DNA from 2 places in the Benzoatithermus flavus genome. Region 2 is predicted to be linked to the other one. Evidence: riboswitches for the same ligand, from Rfam matches in the RefSeq annotation. Region 2 holds a riboswitch; the other holds the start of a gene.

Region 1 (3,623 bases), on a different contig from region 2:
TCTCGGGTGCTGCCAGAAGGTGGATCGGGCAGATGCAGGACACGACGAGCGCCCACGAACAGCGCCTTTCCGGATGGGTGGCCTTCCGTCACCGCGACTTCGCGCTCTACTGCGCCGCGCGGTTCCTCTCGGCGCTCGCGATCCAGATGCAGACCGTGGCCGTGGGCTGGCTGGTCTACGATCTGACCCGCGATCCCCTGGCCCTCGGGCTCGTCGGTCTCGCGGGCTTCCTGCCGGCGATCTGCTTCGCTCTCCTCACCGGCCACGTCGCGGACCGGTTCGACCGGCGGGGCGTGCTCCTGCTCTGCTATGCCCTCACCATGGCGAGCGCCGCCGGGCTCCTCCTCGTCGCCCGACAGAACACGCCCCCGGTCTGGCCGATCTACGCCCTGATCCTGCTCTTCGGCACGGCGCGCGCCTTCGCCAACCCGGCGGGGCAGGCGCTGGTACCGAACCTCGTCCCCATCGAGCATTTCAAGAACGCGGTCGCCTGGAACTCCTCGGCCTGGCAGACCGCGACCATCGCCGGGCCGGCACTCGGCGGCGTTCTCTACGCCTTCGGCGGCACGGTCGTGTTCGCGGCGGCGACGTTCTGCTTCGCCCTCACCTTCCTTCTCCTCCTCGCCATGCACCCTCGCGGCGTTCGAGGGATACAGGAGAAGGCGAGCTGGACCGGGCTCCTCGCCGGGATCCGGTTCATCCGCTCGCGACCGGCGATCCTGGGCGCCATCTCGCTCGACCTGTTTGCCGTGCTTTTGGGCGGAGCGACGGCGCTCCTGCCGATCTATGCCCGCGACATCCTCCATGTCGGCCCGTGGGGGCTCGGCATCCTGCGCAGCATGCCGGCCGTAGGGGCGGTGGTCATGGCGGTGCTCCTGGCGCATCGGCCGCTGTCGCGGCGCACGGGCCGGCGGATGTTCCAAGCCGTCGCCGTGTTCGGCCTCGCCACCATCGGCTTCGGCCTTTCGACGAGCCTGCCTCTGTCACTGCTCTTCCTGTTCGTCATGGGGGCCGCCGACATGATCAGCGTGTTCGTGCGGCAGACCCTGGTGCAGATCGAGACGCCGGATGCCATGCGCGGCCGGGTCGCTGCCGTGAACGCCGTGTTCATCGGCGCCTCCAACGAGCTCGGCGAGTTCGAATCGGGCGTGCTCGCGGCCCTGATCGGGGCGGTGCCGGCCGTGGTCGTGGGCGGCATCGGCACGCTGGTCGTCGCGGGCCTGTGGGCACGCTGGTTTCCTGCCTTGAGAGAGCGGGACCGTCTCGTGACCTGACGCCGGGGCTTGCCTCGGGAGCGCCGATCGCGGACTATGCGGGCACGAGCTTTGGGGTGCTGACCGGCATCGCCGGTCGGCTGAGAGCATACCCACGGAACGTGACCTAGGTAATGCTAGCGAACGGAGAGCTCCGATCGAACCCGTCCTCGAGGCTGCGGCGAAGCACCCGCAGCGGGTGAGCATCATCGGTGCCGGTGTCGTGGGCCTGGGCGTCGGCTGGCGCCTGGTGCAGGCCGGCTGCGCGGTCGATCTGTTCGACGCCGGCACAGCCGGACGAGGTGCGAGCTGGGCCGCGGCCGGCATGCTGGCGGCCGGGGTGGAGACCGAGCCCGGCGAGGAAGGCCTGCTGGCACTGACGCGGGCGAGCCAGGCGATGTGGCCCGGCTTCGCCGAGGAGCTGCGGGCGGTAACCGGCATCGATCCGGACCTGCGCGAGGAGGGCACCCTCGTTCTGGCGCTGACCCGCGACGATCTCGCCAGGCTTCGGGCCAACGTCGCGTTCCAGGAGCGGCTCGGGATCGAGCTGCGCTGGCTCGGGGCGCGCGAGCTGCGCGAGCGCGAGCCGTTCCTGCGGCCCGGGATCGCCGGCGCCGTCCTAAGCCCGCACGACCATCAGGTCGACAACCGCGCCCTCGTGACGGCGCTGGTCCGGGCGTTCACGGCGGCGGGCGGCAGGCTGCACGAGGCATCCCCGGTCGAGGCGGTCGTGATCGAGGGTGGCAGGGTGACGGGCGTGCGCGCGGCCGAGCGGTGCCTGCCCGCCGATGCGGTGCTACTCGCCGCGGGCGCATGGTCGCGGCGGATCCAGGGCATCCCGCCGGAAGCGTTGCCGCCGGTACGGCCGATCAAGGGGCAGATGCTGGCGCTGCGGATGGACCCGGCAGCACCGCTCCTGCGCCACGTGGTCTGGGCGCCCAAGGTCTATCTGGTGCCGCGGCGGAACGGGCGGCTGATCGTGGGTGCGACCGTCGAGGAGAGAGGCTTCGATGCGACGCTCACCGCGGGCGGCGTACTGGCGCTGCTCGAGAGCGCGTGGCGGGCGCTGCCGGCGATCGAGGAGCTGCCGATCGAGGAGATGTGGGTCGGGTTCCGGCCGGGCTCGCCCGACGACGCGCCGATCATCGGCCCGACCCCGGTGGCGGGGCTGACGGTGGCGACGGGGCATCACCGCAATGGCATCCTGCTCGCACCCATCACCATCGAGGCCACGGCCCGGCTCGTGCTCACGGGCGAGCGCCCGCCCGAGATCCGGCCTTTCGGCCTCGAGCGGTTCGCCCGGCACGGGTCGCGAGCGCCGGCCATGAGCGAGGAGGCATCGGCATGAAGAAGGTCCGGATCAACGGCAGCGAGGAGACCGTGCGCGCCGAGACGGTGGCCGAGCTCTTGCGCGAGTGCGGGCTCGAGGAGCGGGCGCGCGGCCTGGCGGTGGCGGTCAACCGTGTCGTCGTGCACCGGCAGGAATGGGCCAGAGCCAGGCTCGCCGAGGGCGATCGCGTCGAGATCATCCGCCTCTCCGTCGGAGGCTGAGCCATGGACGGGCAGACGAACGGCGCCCCGAGCGGCGACCGGCTCGAGATTGCAGGGGTGGCCTTGCGCTCGCGGCTGTTCATGGGAACGGCCGGCTACCCGAATCAACAGGTGCTGACGGCCGCCCTCGAGGCCGGCGGGGCCGAGGTGGTAACGGCGGCGATCCGGCGGATCAGCCTCGATGCCTATGGCGGCAGCCTGCTCGACGTGCTGGGCGACCGCTACCGGCTCCTGCCCAACACCTCGGGCTGCACCACCGTCCAGGATGCCGTCCTTACCGCCCAGCTCGCGCGCGAGGCCATCGGCACGAGCTGGGTCAAGCTCGAGCTGATCGGCGACCGGGAGACGCTCTACCCCGATGCCGAGCAGCTCGTGACGGCAGCCGAGGCGCTCGTGCGCGATGGGTTCGTGGTGCTCCCCTACTGCACCGACGATCCGGTCCTGTGCCGCCGGCTCGAGGACGTGGGCTGCGCCGCGGTGATGCCCCTGGGCTCGCCGATCGGCTCGGGCATGGGCATCCTGAACCCCTACAATCTCGAGCTGATCTGCAGCCGCGCTGGCGTGCCCGTGATCCTCGATGCCGGGATCGGCACCGCTTCGGACGTGGTGCTCGCGATGGAGCTCGGCTGCTCCGGGGTGCTGCTCAACACGGCCGTCGCGAAGGCGCACGATCCGGTGCGGATGGCGGCCGCCATGCGCCACGCGGTCGAGGCCGGGATCGGCGCCAGGGCGGCCGGACGGATCCCGCGGCGACGCTACGCCGAGGCGTCGAGCCCGCAGCTCGGTCTCATCGAGTGAGCCGGCTGCCCGATCGCCTGC
Region 2 (3,623 bases):
GCTTGTCGCCGCTCTTCGCCACCATTACGGGATCGAGTACGATCCAGCGCGGCTTCCAGGTCGCGAGCCCTTCGGCCACGGCGGCGATGATCTCGGGCGTGCCGAGCATCCCGATCTTGACCGCGACCACGGCGAGATCGCCGAACACCGAATCCATCTGCTGGCGAACGAAGGCGGGATCGACGGCATGGATGCCCTGCACGCCCAGCGTGTTCTGCGCGGTGAGGGCGGTGATCACCGAGCAACCGTAGACGCCGAGCGCCGAGAAGGTCTTGAGATCGGCCTGGATACCGGCGCCGCCGCCGCTATCCGAGCCGGCGATGGTGAGGGCTACCGGGGTCATGCGCTCTCCTTGCGGGCAAGGGCCTCGTCGACCACGCCGCGCAGACGCCGCGTCGCGGCCTCGACGTCGTCGGCCATGAAGATGTCGGCGATCACGGCGACGCCGTCGGTGCCGGCGGCGATCACCTCATGGGCATTCAGGTGCGTGATCCCGGCGATGCCGCAGCAGGGAAAGCGCGGCAGCCTGCCGTGCAGCCGGGCGACGAGCCGGGCGAGCCCGGCGGGTCCGATCGGCGGGTCCTCGCTCGCCTTGCTGGTGGTGACGAACACGGGCCCGATGCCGGCATAGTCGACGATGCCGGACTCGATCCGGTCGGCCTCGTCCGGATGATGGACCGTCGCACCGATGATCGCCTTGCGTCCGAGCAGGCGCCGCGCATCCTCGGGCGCCATGTCGTCCTGGCCGAGATGCACGCCCGCAGCACCCACGGCGAGCACCACGTCGACCCGATCGTTGATCAGGAGCGGCACGGCGAAGGGCTCGAGCGCCGCCCGCACGGCCCGCGCCGCCGCCACCACCTCGCGCGTCCGGGTGCGCTTGTCGCGGAGCTGGACGAGGGTGGCGCCACCCCGTGCTGCGGCCGCCGCCATCGCGGCGAGTGGCCGTTCCCGGCAGCGGGTCGGGTCGAGCACGGCGTAGACGCGAAGATCGAGCGGTGGGCTCATCGCACCCGTCCCCGTTCGAGGAGATCGCGCTCGTCCAGCCGGTAGAGCGCATCCAGAAGCTCGACCGCGAAGCTGCCGGGGCCGCGCGCGCGGGCAGCGGCGAGCTCGCCCGCGACGCCCATGACGAGGAGCGCTGCCACGGCGGCGGTCCAAGAATCGGGCTCGATGGCGAGGAAGGCGCCGGCCAGCGCCGAAGCGGCGCAGCCCACCGCCGTGACCGCGGCCATGAGCGGGCTGCCGTTCGCGATCTCGGCCGTGCGCGCCCCGTCCGTGACGAGATCCGAAGGTCCGGTCCGGGCGACGACCGTGCCGGCGGCGCAGGCGAGCGTTCGGGGATCCCCACCCTCGGCGAAGCACGCGATCTCGGCCGCGTTACCACGGACGAGGGCCGGGCGGCGCGCCAGCAGGCGGCGGGCGAACTTCCGCCGGCTCGGGCTCAGCTCGACCTTGACGGGATCGAGCAGCCAGGGCCGGCCGAGCTCTGGCGCCGCCTCGGTCGCCGCGAGGATCGCCGCCTCGCGTGCGGGATCGAGCATACCGAGATTGACGACGAGAGCGCTCGTTCCGGCGACGAAGTCGCGGACCGTCTCGGGATCGGCGCTCAGGCTGGGCTCGGCACCGACGGCGAGGAGCACGTTGGCCGAAAGCGTCAGCGCTGCGGGATTGGTGAGGCAATGGACCATGGGCCGCTCCTCGCGCACCCGTGCGAGGAGCCCGGCTGCGGCCGGGAACACGGCGGCGGGCGCCGCCGCGGCCGGTTCGGGCACAGATGGGACCGTCATGCCTCCCTCGCGCGACGAAGAGGCGAGGGATCGGTGACCAAGGCGGCATTCGGCATCTCAATTCCCTTCGCCGGTATGAGCCGGATCAGGTTCGACGGGTCGTGCCGCAGCACCTCTCAGCCCGGACGGAATGTCCGGACACCCCGATGAGATGCGACCTTATGTAGAGAGGCAGGCTGCGGCTGGCAATGGCGCGGCGCGCTCTGCCCGGGACAATCGGGTGAACGGGCCAGCGTTCGGCCGCGGATGAGACGGTCGAGGTGGTCGAGGCTTCAGCCGGCGAGCTTTCCTCGGCTCTTCGGGCCAGTGGCGGGTTCGGCCCGACGCAGGAGACGAAGCGCCGGGTACGCGATTACTGCCATGGTCTCCGGCGCGTGCCCTTTCGCCGCCTGTCGGCCGCGCCCGCCGCAGCTGCTCGCACCCGTTCAGATCTCCCTGCAATCGGCATAGTCGCGCCCGCCCGCGACCCGCAGATAGGCTCTTCCGTCACCCACGGTGAGCTGCACGTTGTCCTCACCGTAGCGGCGCTCGTCACCCTCCCGGTCCCGCAGCCGGAGCCGGTAGGTCCTGTCGCCGGCTTCGACGGTGGCGCGGTCACGATCCTCGTTGAGCGTGACGCGGAGCCTCCGGTCGTCGTTGCAGCGGTAGCTGATGGAGCGGCCTTCGTCGCTCCCGGTGAGCGAGCCGAGGCCGAACATACCGCGGCCGTGATCCGAGGACGAGCCAGCGCAGGCGGCGAGCGCCAGCGGTGCGACGAACAGGGCGAGCCGCACCACCGAGCGGTGGCAGAGCCTGTTCATGGGGAAAGCTCCCTAATCGTGGTGGCTGCGGAGCATAACCGGTCGGAGCCTGCCCGGTGCCGGACCCGTCAGCATACCAAGGAGCGCTCCGGATCGGTTTCTCCTCGCGCGAGGGACAGCCGACGCTCAGCTCGTCGGCGCCAGCCGCCGCGGCAGGAGGATGAACAGGCGCCCCTGGCTCTGCATGTGGCCGGCGAGATGCTCGGCCAGAGGCCCGGCCCCCCAGAACAGGTCGCCCCGCACGGGCCCGCGGATGGCGCCCCCGGTGTCCTGGGCCACGACGAGACGACGCAGCGGCCGGTTGCCGTCGGGATAGGGGGCGGTCGCGTCGAGCCAGAGCGGTGCTCCGAGCGGCAGGAACTTGCGGTCGACCGCGAGCGACCGGCCGGGAACGAGCGGCACGCCCTGGGCACCCAGAGGGCCGGAAGCGTGCGCGAGGTCCGGCAGCTCGCGGAAGAACACGTAGGAGCGGTTCTTCGCCATCACCTCGGGTGCCTGGTCGGGATGGGCCTCGAGCCATTCCCGGATCGCCTGCATCGACATCCGCTCCTTGGGGATCGCTTCCATCTCCAGGAGATCCTTGCCGATGGCACGATAGGGATGACCGTTCTGATCGGCGTAGCCGACCCGGACGGTCTCGCCGTCCGTGAGGCGGATCTGGCCCGAGCCCTGGATCTCGAGGAAGAAGCGCGCGATCGGATCGTCGACCCAGAGCAGTTCGAGGTCGCGGCCGGCAAGGGCACCGCTCTCGATCTTCGCCCGATCGGGATAGGGAACGAGCCTGCCCTTCTCGACCCGGCCGGCGATGCGGCGCCCGGCGAGCTCGGGATCGAAGGCACCCAGATCGACCGTGACGAGATCGGCCGGCCGCTTCAGGAGCGGGTAGCGAAAGCGCGCATCGGGCGTGCGCGAGCCCGAGAGCAGCGGCTCGTAGTAGCCCGTGAACAGGCCCTCGGGGTCACCGCGGTCCGTCACCCGGAAGGGAACGAACTCGGCCGCGAAGAACGCGCGCGCCGCTTCGGGCGTCCCGACC

What was found. A riboswitch is a leader RNA that binds a small molecule or an ion and turns the genes downstream of it on or off. The one in region 2 is predicted to bind thiamine pyrophosphate.
Region 1: linked by a shared signal. The riboswitch ahead of thiO (glycine oxidase ThiO) and the one ahead of thiM (hydroxyethylthiazole kinase) in region 2 are both predicted to bind thiamine pyrophosphate.

The regions. Positions count from the first base shown of each region.
Region 1 is NZ_JBBLZC010000008.1:27,825-31,447, reverse strand. It holds gene U1T56_RS09700 (MFS transporter) at 33-1,274, shown strand; TPP riboswitch at 1,317-1,419, shown strand; gene thiO (glycine oxidase ThiO) at 1,459-2,601, shown strand; gene thiS (sulfur carrier protein ThiS) at 2,598-2,804, shown strand; gene thiG (thiazole synthase) at 2,808-3,602, shown strand; gene U1T56_RS09680 (thiamine phosphate synthase) at 3,599-3,623, shown strand, end outside.
Region 2 is NZ_JBBLZC010000004.1:202,681-206,303, forward strand. It holds gene thiD (bifunctional hydroxymethylpyrimidine kinase/phosphomethylpyrimidine kinase) at 1-343, opposite strand, end outside; gene thiE (thiamine phosphate synthase) at 340-1,008, opposite strand; gene thiM (hydroxyethylthiazole kinase) at 1,005-1,790, opposite strand; TPP riboswitch at 1,835-1,946, opposite strand; gene U1T56_RS06110 (hypothetical protein) at 2,216-2,590, opposite strand; gene mltA (murein transglycosylase A) at 2,717-3,623, opposite strand, start outside.